Regions from separate parts of the Exiguobacterium sp. s46 genome, predicted to be linked through region 3. Evidence: riboswitches for the same ligand, from Rfam matches in the RefSeq annotation. Region 3 holds a riboswitch; each other region holds the start of a gene.

What was found. Region 3 has a riboswitch for S-adenosylmethionine ahead of KNQ08_RS13150 (2,3-diketo-5-methylthiopentyl-1-phosphate enolase). Riboswitches for the same ligand answer to the same signal wherever they lie in the genome.
Region 1: linked by a shared signal. The riboswitch ahead of KNQ08_RS11170 (alpha/beta hydrolase) and the one ahead of KNQ08_RS13150 (2,3-diketo-5-methylthiopentyl-1-phosphate enolase) in region 3 are both predicted to bind S-adenosylmethionine.
Region 2: linked by a shared signal. The riboswitch ahead of KNQ08_RS09255 (methionine ABC transporter ATP-binding protein) and the one ahead of KNQ08_RS13150 (2,3-diketo-5-methylthiopentyl-1-phosphate enolase) in region 3 are both predicted to bind S-adenosylmethionine.
Region 4: linked by a shared signal. The riboswitch ahead of KNQ08_RS14415 (Na+/H+ antiporter NhaC family protein) and the one ahead of KNQ08_RS13150 (2,3-diketo-5-methylthiopentyl-1-phosphate enolase) in region 3 are both predicted to bind S-adenosylmethionine.

Annotation. Positions count from the first base shown of each region.
Region 1 is NZ_JACSMY010000001.1:2,167,850-2,172,487, reverse strand. Features, by position in the region: gene rho (transcription termination factor Rho) at 1-248, shown strand, start outside; gene KNQ08_RS11185 (type B 50S ribosomal protein L31) at 340-585, shown strand; gene KNQ08_RS11180 (DedA family protein) at 622-1,272, opposite strand; gene KNQ08_RS11175 (thymidine kinase) at 1,456-2,070, shown strand; gene KNQ08_RS11170 (alpha/beta hydrolase) at 2,143-2,901, opposite strand; SAM riboswitch class I at 2,969-3,070, opposite strand; SAM riboswitch class I at 3,320-3,423, shown strand; gene KNQ08_RS11165 (methionine ABC transporter ATP-binding protein) at 3,510-4,538, shown strand; gene KNQ08_RS11160 (methionine ABC transporter permease) at 4,528-4,638, shown strand, end outside.
Region 2 is NZ_JACSMY010000001.1:1,770,104-1,774,741, reverse strand. Features, by position in the region: gene KNQ08_RS09265 (PLP-dependent cysteine synthase family protein) at 1-508, shown strand, start outside; gene KNQ08_RS09260 (bifunctional cystathionine gamma-lyase/homocysteine desulfhydrase) at 501-1,667, shown strand; SAM riboswitch class I at 1,725-1,829, shown strand; gene KNQ08_RS09255 (methionine ABC transporter ATP-binding protein) at 1,908-2,930, shown strand; gene KNQ08_RS09250 (methionine ABC transporter permease) at 2,927-3,592, shown strand; gene KNQ08_RS09245 (MetQ/NlpA family ABC transporter substrate-binding protein) at 3,625-4,458, shown strand; gene KNQ08_RS09240 (MDR family MFS transporter) at 4,538-4,638, shown strand, end outside.
Region 3 is NZ_JACSMY010000002.1:312,849-317,486, forward strand. Features, by position in the region: gene KNQ08_RS13145 (2-hydroxy-3-keto-5-methylthiopentenyl-1-phosphate phosphatase) at 1-476, opposite strand, end outside; gene KNQ08_RS13150 (2,3-diketo-5-methylthiopentyl-1-phosphate enolase) at 473-1,663, opposite strand; SAM riboswitch class I at 1,734-1,835, opposite strand; SAM riboswitch class I at 2,041-2,144, shown strand; gene mtnK (S-methyl-5-thioribose kinase) at 2,223-3,389, shown strand; gene mtnA (S-methyl-5-thioribose-1-phosphate isomerase) at 3,386-4,435, shown strand; gene KNQ08_RS13165 (sugar ABC transporter substrate-binding protein) at 4,447-4,638, shown strand, end outside.
Region 4 is NZ_JACSMY010000003.1:243,520-248,157, forward strand. Features, by position in the region: gene KNQ08_RS14405 (aldo/keto reductase) at 1-154, opposite strand, end outside; gene KNQ08_RS14410 (hypothetical protein) at 312-515, shown strand; gene KNQ08_RS14415 (Na+/H+ antiporter NhaC family protein) at 559-1,869, opposite strand; SAM riboswitch class I at 1,951-2,055, opposite strand; gene KNQ08_RS14420 (metal ABC transporter solute-binding protein, Zn/Mn family) at 2,125-3,138, opposite strand; gene KNQ08_RS14425 (alpha/beta hydrolase) at 3,308-4,297, shown strand; gene KNQ08_RS14430 (histidine phosphatase family protein) at 4,315-4,638, shown strand, end outside.

The DNA.
Region 1 (4,638 bases), on a different contig from region 3:
ACATTCGGAAGTCCGGTACACGGAAGGAAGAACTGTTGCTTCCGAAAGAGCAACTCGATGCGCTTTGGACGATTCGTCGGACGATGAACGAGTCGAACGAATTCGTTGATACGTTCCTACGGAAGATTCGCGATACGAAAAATAATGAGGAATTTTTCGTCGAACTTGAGAAGGAAAAGAAGAAGGCGGTCCGACGCGCACCGGCAAAACCGCGTACCGTCAAGAAGGAAACGACGACTGAAAAATAACTATTGCGACGCGCAAAAAAATCGTTTAGTATAGGAAGGTAACTTACTCTGGCTCAGCAAATGAACCAGGGCGGAAGGAGAGAAATCAACCATGAAACAAGGAATTCACCCTAACTACAACAAAGTAGTATTTATGGATTCAACGACTGAGTACAAATTCTTAAGCGGTTCTACTCGTTCTTCGAACGAAACGATCACTTGGGAAGATGGTAACGAGTACCCACTCATCCGTGTGGATGTGTCTTCAGACTCGCACCCATTCTACACAGGTCGTCAAAAGTTCAACGCGGCAGATGGTCGTGTCGATCGCTTCAACAAAAAATACGGCCGCAAGTAATCACTTGTCGGTTCTTAAAAAAACAGCCTGCCTCCATTATGGAAGCAGGCTGTTTTTGTATAGACTGAATTGTGAACGATACGCGAGATACGTCTTCAAGACGAAGGAGAAGGCGATTCCACCGGCAATCCCGATTAAATACGGCATGACTTCCGGATGTGCCAAGATATAGTCCATGACTTTGTGGAACGAGAGGTGACGACCGACGAAGTAGCCGGCGCCTAAGAACACGCTGATCCAAATCAACGCACCTGTATACGCATAACTCGCAAACACGCGAAACGGCATTTTCGAGACACCTGCAAAAAAGGCAGAGAGCTGGCGGAGACCAGGTATGTAGTAACCGATGATCAAGACCGATTTTCCGTAACGACGAAATCCGGCTTCAGCGGAAAGAATATGTTTTTCTGAGATACGCATTTTCGGTCCGACGCGGTGTAGTAGTGGCATACCGAGTTTTAATCCGAGTAAATAGCTGATCGTCATCCCGATACAACTGCCGGCGTAAGCGGCGAGAATCGTACCGACGAGTGGTAGATTGCCTTGATGCATCCAAAAACCGGACAGGACGAGCAGGGTCTCATCAGGAACCGGCAATCCCACGATACCACCTGCGAGAAGGACGGAGAGACCAAGGGCACCATATTGGTGCAGGATGTCATGTAAGAGATGATGAATCGGGGACACCTTCTTTCGTGAGAGTCTTCTTCTTCAGTGTACAGGAAATAGGGGACGGTTGGAATGAAAGGACAAAAATTCTAGGTAAAGAAAAAATGAATTTTGATTTCCGGAAGTCAACCCTTTTTCTCGATACCGTTTCGGGCTATACTCGTTAAAGTGACTATTTTTAGAGGACGGTGTCGGACGATGATGCATGTAATAAATCAGTACGGCTGGATCGAAGTAATTTGTGGCAGTATGTTTTCCGGGAAATCGGAAGAGTTGATTCGTCGTGTCAGACGGGCGCAGTACGGCAAACTGCCCGTTCAAGTATTCAAGCCGGCAATCGACGACCGGTACCATGAAGAGCATGTCGTCTCTCATATCGGCAACTCCGTCGTGGCGATTCCGATGGCGACGAGTCGTGATCTCTACGCAGCAGTAGCAGAGGAAACACAAATCGTCGGAATCGATGAAGTTCAATTCTTTGATGATGAGATCGTACAAGTCATCGAAGCACTTGCACAAGACGGAAAACGCGTCATTTGTGCAGGCCTTGATCAAGATTTCCGGGCAGAGCCATTCGGCAAGATGCCGGAATTACTGGCGCGCGCAGAATTCGTAACGAAGCTGCAAGCCATCTGTCTTTCATGTGGTGATCCGGCTTCCCGGACACAACGGTTGATTGATGGAAAACCAGCGAACTACGATGATCCGATCATCCTAGTTGGCGCTTCAGAATCATATGAGCCACGGTGCCGCCATTGCCATGAGGTGCCTGGAAAACCGAAGCCGCTCCAATCGGTGCAGCACCAAGAAAATTAAAAAAGACGAACCGGTCGCGGTCGTCCTTTGATGTAACAGCTATTCGCTTCTAAGTGAATAGCTGTTTTTTTATTATCCCGTTTCCTGTGAGAACCGGCTTGAGCGTTCGATAAAACGGATCGTCTCACGAACGATCAAATCCTGATCATGATCGAGGGTCGCGACGTGGTACGAGTTCAGTAAACAGTAGCTTCGTTTATCATTCGTTCCGATGTGCTGATGCAGATAATCCGAGCTCGACGGCGGGACGACGTGATCGGTCGCCGAGTAGAGAATTAATGTCGGCAGAAGGATCGATCCGAGGCGTCCTTTCGTCTCATCCATCAGACGGACGAGTTCGAACGCACAACGACTTGGAACGAGGTCATAGATGATTTCGAAAGCAGACCGTTTGATGTCCGGTGCCCCTTCTGGTAAATACTCTGGACCGTCCTCGAACGAAAGTGCTTCGTAAGAAGGAACGGAAAGAGCAGCATTGATCGTAATGATGCCGGCAAACGGAATGCCGTCAGCGGCGAGCGACAGTGCAAGCGTCGCACCCATCGATTGACCGATGACGAAGACTTGATCGCATGTTTCTTGTAAACGTTCATAGCCGTCTTGCAGGCTTTGCTTCCAACATCGAGCAGTCGATTGTTCAAACTCGCGGACGTTCGTTCCATGTCCACGTAAGCGCGGGGCATAGACGGTAAAACCTTCAACAGCGAATGCCTCACCGACGTCCCGGACACTTTGCGGAGTGGCGTTAAAACCATGACAGATTAGAATGCCGATCGATCCACCTTGAAAATAAAACGCTTCAGCACCAGTCAATACAGGATAGTTCATCATTACTATTTTTCCTCCATTCATGAAAAAAACTCGTCGACGTCACTGCTTGGACGCCCACGAGTTTTTCACCGTATCATCCAAAGCCGCGCTTTGCTGGTCGGAGCACCTTACAGATTGCAGGTTGCCGTGAAGTCATAGAGCCAGGTCTCTCGTTCACTCTTGATAAATATCATATTGGAATTGTCGGAATAATCATTGAAGCGATGGTAGCACGACCAAAAATGACTTGTCAAATCTTTCTTGACGAATCATGATCCGTTGAGTAAGCTAACTCATAACTTGTTCATCCATCGATATGCGCCAAATGGATTATTTTTGCAAAGTTGGTTGACTTTTAAAGTTTCGACCCGTAATGTAAAAATTAGTTTTACGACATAAGCAACAACGCAACAACACACATACGAATTTCATACCGCAATACTTATCCAGAGAGGTGGAGGGACTGGCCCTACGAAACCTCGGCAACAGACTCATTATGAGCACTGTGCCAATTCCATCAGACAGATGTCTGAGAGATGAGTAGAGTGGATTCTGCCACTGTGCGGATCCAGGTCTCTTCTTGTTTCTCAAGAAGGGACCTTTTTTGTTGAATGAAGGGGGAAAACGGAATGATCGCATTTCATCAAGTCAAGAAAACGTACGTCACGAAAGATCAGACGATCGCAGCGCTCGACGGTGTCGACCTGACGATCGAAAAAGGCGAAATCTTTGGTGTCATCGGCTTTAGCGGTGCCGGAAAAAGTTCACTGCTCCGCTGTGTCAATCTATTAGAACGACCGACGTCAGGAACGGTGACGGTCGATGGAGAAGATTTAACGCAACTGTCTCCGAAAAAATTGCGCCAAGCAAAACAACGGATCGGGATGATCTTTCAGCACTTCAATCTATTGAATGCGAACACGGTCTTTACGAATGTCGCGAAACCACTCGTTCTCGCAGGCGTCAAGAAAGACGAAATTCGCCGCCGGGTGACGGAGTTACTCGAATTCGTCGATCTCGCGGACAAGGCGGATCATTATCCGGATCAATTGTCGGGTGGGCAGAAACAGCGCGTTGGTATCGCCCGGGCACTCGCGACGCAACCTTCCGTCCTCTTATGTGACGAAGCGACGTCAGCACTCGATCCCCAAACGACACATCATATTCTCCAGTTATTAAAACGGATCAATGCCGAGTACGGGATCACGATTCTCTTGATCACCCACGAGATGGGCGTCATTCGTGAAATTTGTGACCGGGTCGCCGTCATCGAAGCTGGAAAGTTGATCGAGTCAGGAACGGTCTTCGATGTCTTTTCGAATCCAAAGACCGAGACAGCGAAAAACTTCGTTCGCTCCGTCATGCACGACGAGATTCCAGCATCGATTCGCCAGTTGATCGAGTCCCGGAATGCACATCCGATCTATAAGATTCATTTCCTCGGACATCACACCGGGCAGCCGCTCTTATCGCAAGTTGCGAAACGCTTTGACGTCGATGTCAACATCTTGCACGGTAGCATCACGGAGTTGCAGGAGACACCGTTTGGCACTCTGCTCGTTGAACTGATCGGTGAGCCGGCTGAAGTAAAACGAGCGTTACACTACATCGATCAGGCACAGGTGACGGTCGAGGAGGTACTTGCCCATGCTAGTTAATTACAGTGATATCTGGACAGCATTTTTACAGACGATGACGATGGTATCCGTTTCGCTCTTATTCTCGACATTGATCGGCTTACCACTCGGGATCCTGCTT
Region 2 (4,638 bases), on a different contig from region 3:
CGTTCCGTTACAATTTGAAAACGAAGAGAACCCAGTCACGTATCAGCGGACACTCGGTCCTGAGCTGATTGCGGACTTGCCGCACATCGACTGGTTCGTTGCCGGTTGTGGTTCAGGTGGTACGTTCGCCGGAACAGCGGACTTCTTAAAACAACGTCTCGGTACAAAAGCAGCAATCGTCGAACCGGAAGGCTCCGTCTTAAATGGTGGTCCAGCCGGTCCGCATAAGACAGAAGGCATTGGAACAGCAAAATGGCCAAGTCTCGTTCCGCGTGAACTCGTCGACGAGATTCATACGATTTCTGACCGCGATGCATTTGACGCGGTTCATACACTCGCTGCTCGCGAAGGATTACTCGTTGGTAGTTCAGCAGGTGCAGCGCTCGTTGCTGCGCTTGATATCGCAAAGCGTCACCCCGGCAGTACGATCGTCACCGTCTTCGCAGACAGTGCCGAACGCTACTTGAGCCAACAAATCTTTGAAAAGGTGGACGAAACTCATGCGTAAGAAGACAGCATTGATTCATGGAGGAACAGGTGTCGACCGGGCAACAGGAGCCGTCACACCTCCGATCTATCAAACAAGCACATACAAGCAGGATAAAATCGGTCAACTCAAGGACGGATATGAATATTCACGGACAGCGAACCCAACACGGACGAGCATCGAACGATTGATTGCGGATCTCGAAGGTGGCGCACGTGGTTTTGCGTTCGGTTCTGGGATGGCAGCGATCCATGCCGTCTTCCACTTGCTTGAGTCTGGCGACCACATCGTCATGACGGATGACGTCTACGGTGGTACGTTCCGCTTGATGCAACGCGTCTTACCGAAGTTCAACATCGAAGTGACATTCGTCGATACGACGGACCTTGCGGCGACGGAAGCAGCGATCCAAGACAACACGAAGATCGTCTACGTCGAAACACCGACGAACCCTTTGTTGAAAGTTACGGACATCGCAGCAATCGCAACGATCGCCAAGCGTCACGATCTTAAACTCGTCGTCGACAACACGTTCGCGACACCGTATCATCAACAACCACTCGCACTCGGTGCAGACATCGTCTTGCACAGTGCAACAAAATACATCGGCGGACACTCGGACGTCGTCGCTGGACTTGTCGTCGTCAAAGATGATGCGCTCGGCGAAGAGCTGCACTTCATCCAAAACTCGACAGGCGGCGTACTTGGACCGCAAGACAGCTTCTTGCTCGTCCGTGGTCTTCGTACACTCGGTATCCGGATGGATGCGATCGAAGAGACAGCACATGATCTCGTTGCGTTCCTACAAGCGCAAGACATCGTCTCAAACATCTTCTACCCGGGACTTGCATCGCATCCTGGTCACGACATCCAAGCGAAACAAGCGACTGGATTTGGTGGGATGATCAGCTTTGATGTCGGTTCAGCAGCGAACGCAGAAAAACTCGTCGAGGCGACACACTTCTTCACACTTGCTGAAAGTCTTGGTGCCGTCGAGAGTCTGATTTCCGTTCCGGCACGGATGACGCACGCGTCGATCCCAGCAGAACGTCGGGCAGAACTCGGCATCACGGACGGTCTCGTTCGGATTTCAGTTGGACTTGAAGACGCAGAAGATTTGAAAGAAGACTTAACACGTGCTTTCACGTTCCTCGAAAAAGTTTCTGAAAAAACTGTTTGACAACAAAAATAACCCCTGCTAATATTCAGAATATATTCTACAAACTTAATACCGAAACTCTTATCGAGAGTGGTGGAGGGACTGGCCCGATGAAACCCGGCAACCGCGGATCTAATCCGAAGTGGTGCTAATTCCAGCAGACAAAAGTCTGGGAGATGAGAGCAAATGGTTTTGTGTACTGAAAAGTGCGCGCGTTTGCTCTAAAACGCGCGCACTTTTTTTATTTTAGGAGGGACAGTTGTGATTCGTTTACAAGACGTAGGAAAGATTTATCGCTCAAAGCGCGGAGCGGTCGAAGCCGTCGCGAATGTCGATCTGACAATCGAGCGCGGTGAAATTTTTGGAATAATCGGTTATTCCGGAGCAGGGAAATCGACCCTGATCCGATTACTGAATATGCTCGAAGCACCAACGAGTGGTTCGATCCAAATCGATGGTGTTGAGATGACATCACTGAAACCAAAAGAATTACGAGGCGTCCGTAAGAATGTCTCGATGGTCTTTCAGCACTTCAACTTACTATGGTCACGGACGGTTGAAGAGAACATCATGTTCCCACTCGAGCTCGGTGGCTTCCCGAAAGCACACCGCAAGGAACGGGTCGCGGAACTGATCCAACTCGTTGGTTTGGACGGACGCGAAAAAGCCTATCCGTCACAATTATCGGGTGGTCAAAAACAACGTGTCGGTATCGCTCGGGCACTGGCATCGAACCCGGACGTTCTCTTATGTGACGAGGCAACAAGTGCACTCGATCCGAAGACGACGGATTCAATCCTTGAGTTACTCGTCGACATCAATGAAAAACTGAAACTGACGATCGTCTTGATCACACACGAGATGCACGTCATTCAAAAAATCTGTCACCGGGTCGCCGTCATGGAAGCCGGTAAAATCGTCGAGCAAGGACCGGTCGCAGAAGTCTTCCGTCATCCGAAGCAAGCGATGACGAAGGAGTTCGTCAAACAATTGACGTCGCCTTCGGAAAACGAGTTGACGTTCGCGAAACTACGCGAACGGTACCCAACCGGAAAAATCGTTCAGTTGACGTTCGTCGGATCGACAGCGGAAAGCCCGATCCTCGCGGAAGTCATGAAGGATTCACCGGTCCTGTTCAACATCATCGGCGGAAACGTCGGTCAATCACAGGAATGGGCACTCGGTACACTGTTCATTCAGTTGATCGGGGAAACAGAAGCAACACAAGCGGTCATCACGAAGCTTCAAGCCAGTGATGTTGAAGTGGAGGTGGATCACCGATGATTTCATTCTTTGACAACCTAGATTGGGACATGGTGTGGGAAGCGACAGGCAGTACCGTCTATATGACGGCAATCGCTGGGGTTTCGACATTCGTTCTCGGTTTGATCATTGGTTTACTATTGTATGCGACAAACGAAGAGTTATTGTTCAAGAATCGGGCGTTCTATTCAGTGTTGAGCTTGATCGTCAACGTCTTCCGTTCGATTCCGTTCATCATCTTACTGATCTTATTGATTCCATTTACGACAGCGATCGTCGGTTCGTTCCTCGGACCAACGGCAGCATTACCGGCACTGATTTTCGGTGCTGCACCATTTTACGGTCGGATGGTTGAACTCGCGTTACGCGAAGTCGATAAAGGTGTCATCGAGGCAGCTGAATCGATGGGGGCGACGAAGTTTCAAATCATCTATAAAGTCTTAATCCCGGAAGCGTTGCCTGCCATCGTTTCTGGTATCACGGTCACACTCGTCTCACTTGTCGGTTATACGGCAATGGCCGGAGTAGTCGGCGGAGGTGGACTTGGGGACATGGCCTTCATCGAAGGATTCCAGCGTTCTCAAAACGATGTCATCGTCATTGCGACACTCTTAATCTTAGCGATCGTCTTCGTCATCCAAATCATTGGTGACTTGCTGATCCGAGCAATCGATAAACGTTAATTCAAAACTTAATCATATTGGAGGAATCATTCATGAAAGTTTGGAAAAAATTCGTAGGTACTGCCGCTGTATCCGTTTTAGCAATCAGCCTTGCTGCATGTGGCGAAAAATCATCAGGATCAGGTAGCGACGACAAAACACTCGTCGTTGGTGCATCAAACGTACCGCACGCTGAGATTCTTGAGCACGTTAAAAAAGAATACGAAGCAAAAGGTTACAAGCTTGAAATCCAGAAGTTCCAAGATTACGTACTTCCGAATAAAGCACTCGCAGCGAAAGAAATCGATGCGAACTACTTCCAGCACGTACCGTATCTTGAGCAACAAGAGAAAGAAAACAAATCATATAAGTTCGCGAACGCAGGTGGCGTTCACGTTGAACCACTCGGTATCTACTCGAAGAAATACAAGTCACTCGATAAGTTACCAAACGGTGCAACGATCCTGACGAGCTCAAACGTCGCGGAACGCGGTCGTGTCTTGACGTTCCTTCAAAACGAAGGATTGATCAAACTCAAAGACGGTAAAACGACAGATGCACAACTCGGTGATATCGCGGAGAACCCGAAGAAACTCAAGTTCAAAACGAACATCGAAGCATCACTTCTTCCGCAAGCTTACAAAAACAATGAAGGCGACGCCGTCCTCATCAACACGAACTATGCGATCGATAACGGTCTGAACCCATTGAAAGACGCGATCGCTTCAGAAGATGAGTCTTCACCATACGTCAACATCATCGTTACACGTGATGGCGATGAAAAAGACAAGCGTGTTACAGCACTTCTTGACGTTCTGCACGAAAAGAAAAATCAAGATTGGATCCTCGACAAGTACAAAGGTGCTGTCGTTCCAGTCAGCAAATAAGTTCACCGAAGCCGGCATCCTTCCTATATAATGGAAGGATGCTTTTCATATGTCTGAAACAGGGGTTAGGGGGAATCATATGCAACGCATTCGTCAACTGCATCCGTTGACACTCGGGGTCTTGTTCGGGACGTTTTTCTCGCGTCTCGGAACGTTCATCACGATGCCGTTCTTCGCCAT
Region 3 (4,638 bases):
TCTTTGCGCAATGCCCGGGCAACGGACGTTTTACAACAGCCGCACCCGTTCGTGCAATGGGCATCGCAGGCGTTTGGCCAATCGATATGGACGAATGGACCACTGAAATCGGCGACGTTACAGTAAATCTGTTCTTGTTCAAGGAATGGCGCTAAGATCGGTTCGACGAAAAAGTCCATTCCACCGCTGACGATCGAAAAATCGATTCCTTGACGACGACTGTACTGAAGTAACTCCGAAAATCCGTCGCGAATGACTGCACGCTCCAACAAAAAGTCAAGATAGGCTGTTTTTCCGTCAGACGGCAGAAGTGCGAACATTTGCCCGACACCACTCTGAATCGATAACGTCCGGTCGAGTACACCGCGTTTTAACGGTTCGAAGTCACTAGCTGGCGCAAATGCCTGCATGAGTGCGATGATGTTATCTTGCGTCGTCACCGTACCGTCGAAGTCACAAAGAATCCGTACGGTCATGACTTGATCCCCCAAGCGTCAAGGGCGATCCGTAATTCTTCATGACGCGATGCTGCCGCCGATAGGGATTCATTTGCGAGTGCCGCATCGAGCGCCTGGCGGAAAGCAATGACACCAGCCGCAGCACCTTGCGGATGACCATGTACGCCGCCGCCGGCGTTGATGACGGAATCGATACCGAAGTCCCGTACGAGTTGAGCGACGAGTCCAGGATGAATACCGGCTGAAGGAACCGGGAAGATCGATTTCGTCTGACCGAGACGGGTCGCTTCGACCGCGATGCCACGGGCGACATCCTTTGGCAAAGCGACATTGCCGTAAGGAGACGGGAATAGCGTCAAGTCTGCTCCAGCAGCACGCGGTAATGTGCCGAGTAAGACAGGAGCTGCGACTCCGTGATTCGGGCTAGCGATCAACGCACCGCTATATGCTGGATGATTGAAGATCGGAACGTTGATTTCCGGATCACTCACCAGTTCGCGTAAGACGTCGAGTCCGTATGTGAAGGTATTCAGCAAGAATGCGGTCGCTCCAGCATCAATCAATCGCTTGGCTTGATCCTTGAGCGTAAAGACGGGACCGCTGAGTGTGATCGCATATAACGCACGTTTACCGGTCCGGTGGAAGTGAGCATCGATGACCTCACGTCCGATTCGTGCCCGGTCAATCGTCGGTGTCAACGGATTGTCGTATAGGATCTCATCGTCTTTGACGAGATCAATCCCACCAGCGAGTTGTCCTTCGAGTTGATCACGAAGGAACGATAAATCCCGTCCGATGACTCCTTTGAAGATGCTCATTAACAATGGACGATCTTCGACACCGATCAAGGAACGGACCCCTTCGATCCCGAATTTCGCACCTGGAAAGTCCGACGTAAATGTATCGGGTAATAGCAATTCCGTTAGTTTGATTTCACCGTCGAGTGAGAGTTTCCCGAAGACGGTCGTCAGAATCGCAGAAAAGTCGCGCGACACGTTATGTTCCGGATAACGAATCGTGATATATCCTTTGCCATCGCGCTCTTCGGTATGTACGACTTCCCCTTTGAACGAGGCGAGTTGTTGTTGTTCGAGATGATTCAGTTCCGTCCAAGAACCGACTGTCAGACCAAGCGCGAGTTGTTCAGCGCGTTGCTCGAGTCGATCACGGGCGGTCAATTGATAAGTAGCAGTGATATAAGCCATGTCTTTCCTCCTTCAACAAAAAAATGGTCTCTCGTCAGCGACAAGAGACCATGAATGATTCGAACGTGGACTCTTATCTGTCAGCTTAGTAGCTGCAAGAATTAGCACCGTGCCAAAAGGTCGGTTGCTGCGACATCGTAGGGCTTGTCCCTCCGTCTGCTCTTGATAAGAATTGGATGAAATTGTGAAATCTAATTGCAATTTTTACATGAGAATCGCCACTTGTCAAACTATTTTTAGAAAATTTATTTTTTTGAAAATACTCTTTCTATAGATGGCATAAAAATGATATCCGTTTCTGCTTGATTTCGATTTGACAGCGAGGAAGTCGATTGCGTAAGATTCAAATCAATATCACACACGACAACTACATACGACTCTTATCGCGAGTTGGCAGAGGGAATTGGCCCGATGACGCCGCAGCAACCGACCACTGGGCACGGTGCTACATCCAACAGACGTTTCGTCTGAGAGATAAGAGGACGCAATGACTTTCCTGCGCCTCTTTTCGATGACGAAAAGAGGCGCTTTTTCGTGTATCACATAGGGGGAAACTGATATGACATACAAAGCATTCACAGAACAGGACGCGATTGATCGTGTTCGGACACTAGGACTGATCGGCGATGGAGCCGTCGAAGCAGAAGAGATTGGCGACGGGAATCTCAACCTCGTTTTCCGAATTCGAGAGGGGGAACATCGATTGATTCTAAAACAAGCACTCCCGTACGCAAAAGTCGTCGGTGAGAGCTGGCCGTTATCACTCGAACGGGCGTGGATCGAGCAATCCGCACTCCGTGAATTCGCACGGCATGCCGTGCCGTTCGTACCACGTGTTTTTCATGCTAGTCACGAAGAGGCGTATACGGTCATGGAAGATCTTTCACATCTGACAATCGTTCGAAGCGGTTTACTCGTAGGTGAACAGTATCCGTTGCTTGCGGAACATATTGGTTCTTATCTCGCTCGGACTTTATTCCATACATCGGACTTTGCGCTTGGTCCGGTTGAAAAGAAACGTGTCGCCCGAACGTACTACAATCCAGATTTGTGCGACATCACGGAAAAATTAATCTTCACGGATCCGTTCCATGACGCGGAGACGAACGAGATTGAAGCCGGGCTTGAAGAAGAGGTGGCATATTTATGGGCAGACGATGAGTTAAAACGCGAAGTCGCAAAACTTGAAGCGCTCTTCATCACAAAAGGCGACGCCTTATTGCACGGCGATCTACATACAGGAAGCATCTTCGCCTCGGCGACAGAAACGAAGGTCATCGACCCTGAATTCGCCTTTTATGGTCCATTCGGATTCGATGTCGGGCAGTTCATTGCGCATCTATTCTTCGCAGCATATCCGGATTACCCTACACGACGTGACGCCCGAATCAAGGATATCGATACGTTCTGGCTGACGTTCGCTTCAACGTTCCGTGCATTATGGGAACGGGAAGCCGTCGAACCGTTCCGGGCATCAGGACTCGTCGATGATTTACTGAGCACGATCTTGCAGGATGCCCTTGGCTTTGCCGGTTGCGAATTGATTCGGCGGACGATTGGTCTTGCACCGGTCGCTGATTTAGAATCAATCGATTCAACGACGGAACGCTTAGAGCGGAAACGTCACGCTCTTCGTCTAGGAGCGGCGTTAATCAAACGCCGTACAGAATGCCGGACATTCGATGATTTACGAAACTTTGACGTAACGGAGGAACTCAGCCGATGACTACATTCGTCCAAAGTATTCGTTACGAAGACCGTGTCTTGACGATTCTCGATCAGACACGTCTACCGCAAGAAGAGCACTATGAAGTCATTGCTGATCTCGCGCAAGCGGTTGAGGCGATTAAACAACTACGTGTCCGGGGCGCGCCTGCGATCAGTTTATTCGGTGGATTCGTGCTCGTTCAAGAAGCATACCGGTTTGAAGCGGCGCTACCGGTCTACAAGCAAGCCTTGCTTGAGACATCGGCGACGTTACTCGCGACACGACCGACGGCCGTCAATTTGCGAAATGTACTCAATCAGTTGAATCCAATCATTCAAGACGGGACGTCGGTAGAAGAGATTCGCGAACGGTTGGAAAAACGGACGGTCGCCTTATACGACCAGGATGCGCAGACGTCACGTCAAATCGGGATTCATGCACTGGAATTGTTCCAGTCAGGCGACCGGATCCTAACGATTTGTAATGCTGGATCGATTGCGACCGCTGCTTATGGAACGGCACTTGCGCCGTTCTACATCGCAAAAGAACGCGGTATCGAATTATCCGTTTTTGCGAGTGAGACGCGACCGTTACTGCAGGGAGCACGATTGACGACATGGGAGCTGCAACGTGCCGGCATCGATGTCACGTTAATTACGGACAACATGGTCGCCCATACGCTGAAAGAAAAACAGATCGATGCGATCATCGTCGGTGCCGACCGCATTACACGAAACGGAGATACCGCGAATAAAATCGGGACGTTCCAATTGGCATTGCTCGCGCAAGCTTTTGGTATTCCGTTTTACGTCGCAGCACCGCTCTCGACGTTCGACTTCTCGCTCGTTTCCGGAGACGCGATCGAAATCGAAGAACGTGATCCGCAAGAAGTGACGACTGTCCAAGGTGTCGCGACAGCACCGGAAGGCGTCGCTGTCTTCAACCCGGCGTTTGATGTCACACCACACACATTGATCACGGGCATCATCACCGAACTTGGTGTCATCACGCAACCGAATGAAGAAACGATTGAACAATTAACAGGGCTTCAACCCCTCGGATAAGGAGATATGTCATGAAAAAACTAGCTTACGCCGTCCTAGCACCGGCACTGTTACTAGCGGCTTGTGCGAATGGAGAAGCCACGACGACGAAGGTCGTTAAGGATGTACCAAAAGGGGTTCAATCAGACGTCAAGATCGCCGTCATCCGCAACCTAGCATCGGACGACCATACGAAACAATTCCTTGATGGCGCACGAAGTGAA
Region 4 (4,638 bases), on a different contig from region 3:
CGTTTTTGTAGACAGCAGCCGTATCGATATGACGATAGCCGACACGTAATGCTTCAGCGACAGCAGCAGGTGCTTCTGTCTCTTCATCTACTTGCCAGACACCGAATCCGATTTGGGGAATCGTAATACCGTTTGAAAGTTTTGCGTATTGCATGTGTTACTCCTCCTCATAAAACGTAGTTTAGATTTGCTCGTTTAGTTTAGCATGAACGAACGAAGACGTCCGTTTCCATGCTCATGGAGGAATGAAATAAGGTAAAATAGAAAAGAATCGTGAGATTTAATCGTGTGTTAAAAGAGGGGGAGAAAAGATGGCTCAAAAGAATAAAAAGCTATCCAAATGTACTTGGCTTAGCATTGGCGCCTTGTTAGTAACGCAGGCAGTGGGTCTGTTTCTTAGTGCGCGAAAGTCAGGACGTAATCCATGGGTGTGGGGAGGCGCTGGACTCGTTCAGTTCCCGCTTCCGGCAATCGCTTACTTAATCTTAGAACGACAAGCGAAGCAGAATAAATAATAAAACAGGTCCAATCGTCGACGCGATTGGACCTGTTTTATGGTTACGAAGAAATTTTTTCTTGCTTCGTCGCTGTCTTCTTCATGCGTGGTAAGCCGAAGAAGATGGCAATTGATCCACAGACGAAGAGGAGGAACGGATAGAACAGATACGGAATCAGTTCCGGTGAAGCCGTTTTCGTCAATTCTGCTGCGATCAATAGTTGTGCTCCATACGGAATGATGCCTTGAATACCACAAGAGAAGATATCAAGGATACTCGCCGATTTTTTTCGATCGACTTCATACGTATCGGCGATTTCAGCTGCCAGTGGTCCAGCGACGAGAATCGAGATCGTATTGTTTGCAGTCGCGAGATTCGTTGCACTAACGAGTGCCGCCATACTGAATTCGGCACCACGACGCTGTGAAATCTTGCGTGTCAGCGTCTCTTTTAAGAAGGCGATTCCACCGTTGAACGTAATCAAGCTGACGAGACCACCCATGAGGAGCGTCAAAATGGAGATCTCCGCCATGCCCATCATTCCTTCAGACATCGAGAGGACGAAGCCACTCAAGCCGAAACTACCATCAATCATACCGATGATGCCGGTGAGTAACGTACCACCAATTAAGACAAGAATGACATTGACGCCAAATAGTGCAAGGACGATGACAGCGAGATATGGAATCAACTTGTAGAATTCAAATGCTTTTGCTTCGACGACGTCACCAGAACCAGAAACGAATGCGAGTAGGATGACCGTCAAAATAGCAGCCGGTAGGACGATCATGAAGTTCGTCCGGAATTTATCGCGCATGTTCGTTTTTTGGGTCCGGACGGCGGCAATCGTCGTATCCGAGATGAACGACAAGTTATCGCCGAACATCGATCCACCAACGACAGCAGCCGCTGCGATCGCAACGTTGATGCCTGTCGCTTCATGAATACCGAAGGCGATTGGCGCGAGTGCAGCAATCGTTCCAGTCGATGTCCCCATTGCCATTGAGATGAAGGCAGCGATGATGAACAGACCACTCATGAGGAGCGACGGAGGTAGGAACGTCAAAGCAGCATTAACGGTCGCATCGATGGCGCCGATTGCTTCTGCTGTTCCAGAAAACGTACCGGCTAGTAAGAAGATGAAGACCATGATCATGATATCAGGATTTCCGGCACCCGTTGCGATTCGTTCGACCGTTTGATTGATGGATCCTTTCGTCGTGATTGCAGCAAAAATCAAAGCGATCAGTGCGGCGATAAGGATCGGAAATTTGTAAAAGTCGTCATAGAAGATCCCGGCTCCGATGAAGAGAACTAGGAATACGACGAGGGGAAGCAGTGCCCATTTGTTAGGCGTGATCGTTTCATTCATTGTTGACACCTCGTTTCTCAAAGATACAAAAAAAGACCCCTTCGCAAGAAAGAAGGAGGTCTTTATGAAATAAAGACGCTCTTCTTATCTCTCAAGCTTTCGCTTGCTGGATTTGGCACAGTACGAATCAAATCGTCCGCTGCCGAAACATCATTGGGCCAGTCCCTCCGTTTCTCGCGATAAAAAGAAGTCATTCAATTGTTGTAAAACACGTTTCTTACCGTACCGCATTGAGTAACGCGTGTCAACTGTACTTTACTGAAGTGCCTTTTTCAATGTTTGGACGTTTTCTTCCATCAACTTGAAATAAGAGCTGTTTTGTTGCGCTTTCGTGACCGACTCTAGATTATGAATCGTCACGGATTCAGCTCCGATTTCTTTTTGGATGACACGTGCGACCTTTGGTGAGACCGTCTCTTCGAACGCGACGTATTTCAAATCATGCATCCGTGCTTCTTTCACTAAAGCGGCCAGTTGCTTTTGTGACGGTTCATCGGAAGGAGAAATTCCCGCAATCGGCAGTTGTGTGAAACCATATCGTTCTGCGAGGTAACCGTAAGCGGCATGCGTAACGAGAAGTTCTTTTTTCGATCCATCAGCGACAGCTTGTTTAAATTGTTCGTCCAATTCATCAGCTTGCTGATCGAACGCTTTTAAGTTTTTCTCGAATGTTGCTTTGTCTTTTGGTACTTCTTTTGATAAAGCAGTTGTAATCGAGCGTGCCATTGCTTTTGCGTTGACAGGATCGAGCCAGACGTGTGGATCGTATTTTCCATGGTCATGACCCTCTTCTTCATGCGCATGTTCATCCGTTGCATGATCATCGTGCCCTTCTTCTTCGTGGGCATGTTCGTCTTCACTATGCTCCTCTTCTTCATGTGCATGAAGTGTAGCATCCGATTCTAGCAAGTTGACGTCCTTACTCGTCTCGACGAAGCGGACATCCGTGCCTTTTAGACTCTCCTGGATTTTTTTCGAATACGGCTCGAGCGTCGTACCGGTTAAGAGGAACAAGTCGCCCTTAGCAATCTCGGTGAGTTGTTTTGACGTCGGCTCGTAAGAGTGGGGGTCTGCTCCAGGTGGGACGATCATCTTGACGTTGACTTGATCCCCTCCGATTTCGCGGGCAATAGCAGCCGTCGCGAACGTTGATGCATAGACTTCTGTCTGGGTTTTATCTGAAGTCGATGAATCGGTATTCGAACCGCAAGCAGCGAGAACACTTGCACTTGCGAAAGCGACTGTTAAAGCGGGAATGATTTTTTTCATTATATGATACCTCCATTATTAAAACGTAACTATTCCGATTTGGACTTTCTCACTATAGCGGAACGCTGGTGAAGCGTCAAGTACGAATACCGAGACGTTCGACTTCTTTTAAAACGGGGTAGAAGGATAATAAAGTGAAGAAACTGGCACGTCTTTTGGAGGTGATCAAGTGAAACGTGAAACTGCATGGCTAATGGGGGGAGCTGCGTTATTGACGACGGCAGCAGCGGGAGCGAGTATCTGGAACAATTATGGTGCATTGCTTCGATGGACCGAACCCGCCTTGCCACTCACAGAAAAACAACTTGCACCGCGGACGCTCACCTACAAACAGGTGGGAGACTGCATCTTACAGCTCGATCTCTATTATCCACCGGGAGAAGGACCGTTTCCAGTTGCCATCTATGCACACGGTGGTGCATTCGTTCGTGGAGAGCGCGATGACATGTTCTGCTTTAGTCCAATCGTCGACCGTCTGCTTGAACTCGGAGTTGCCGTCTGTAGTATTGAGTATCGTTTGTTCGAAGAGGGCAGTTATTTTCCGGATAACCTCGAAGATGTACGGGATGCGTTATGTTTTTTGAATAAGGAAGCAGAGGATCTTCGCATTCTAAGAGGACGGATGATGGTATGGGGAGACTCAGCAGGAGCCGCACTCATGCTGACGACGGCACTTGCCCCATCTGCTTTCGTCGGTGAGCGCGATGAGCGGCACATGCCATTGATCAGTGGTGTGATCGCTTTATATCCACCGACGAACTTTTTGTTGTTTAATTTCATTCAGACTTGGATTGCCCACATTAAGTTCTACAAGGGGGGACGAGAAGAATGGCGCAAGCTGATGACGCACGTCTCACCCGTCACGCACCTAACATCGGATGCCCCGCCCATCATGCTCTTGCACGGTAAAAAAGATCCGATCGTCCCGTTTTCTCAAGCTTTGCATTTCGTTGAGAAGGGAGCCGATGTCGGAGCCGATGTTCGTTTGTTTTCCTTTCCGAATGGCACCCACTCACTTGCCAGTTTCGCTCAGACGGAAAATCCGTTAAAGATTGAGCGATTGCTTGAACGAATTGAACGTTTCACCTGTCAGGTGCTACTGTTGCCACCGCGACAACTTCCGAATGGAAAACATGATACAATCAGTCATATTTCTTAAATGAGGGAGATAGAGACATGACTGAAATTTGTTTAGTGCGGCATGGTCAGACGGATTGGAACTTAAACGAACGGATTCAAGGAAGAGAAGATATCCCGTTGAATGCAACAGGAAGAAGACAAGCGGAACTTAGCGCCGCTTATCTATCGAATGAAAAGTGGGATGTCTTGTTAGCAAGTCCCTTGTCGCGTGCCGTTGAGACAGCAGAAATCATCGGTCGTGCTGTTGGTTTAACGATTACAGCGACAGACGAGCGACTTGTCGAACGCGAATTCGGAGCCGCTTCCGGTGAACCAGTCGCAGCGATTTACGAGGCCGTTCAAGCGAACGATACGACGCTT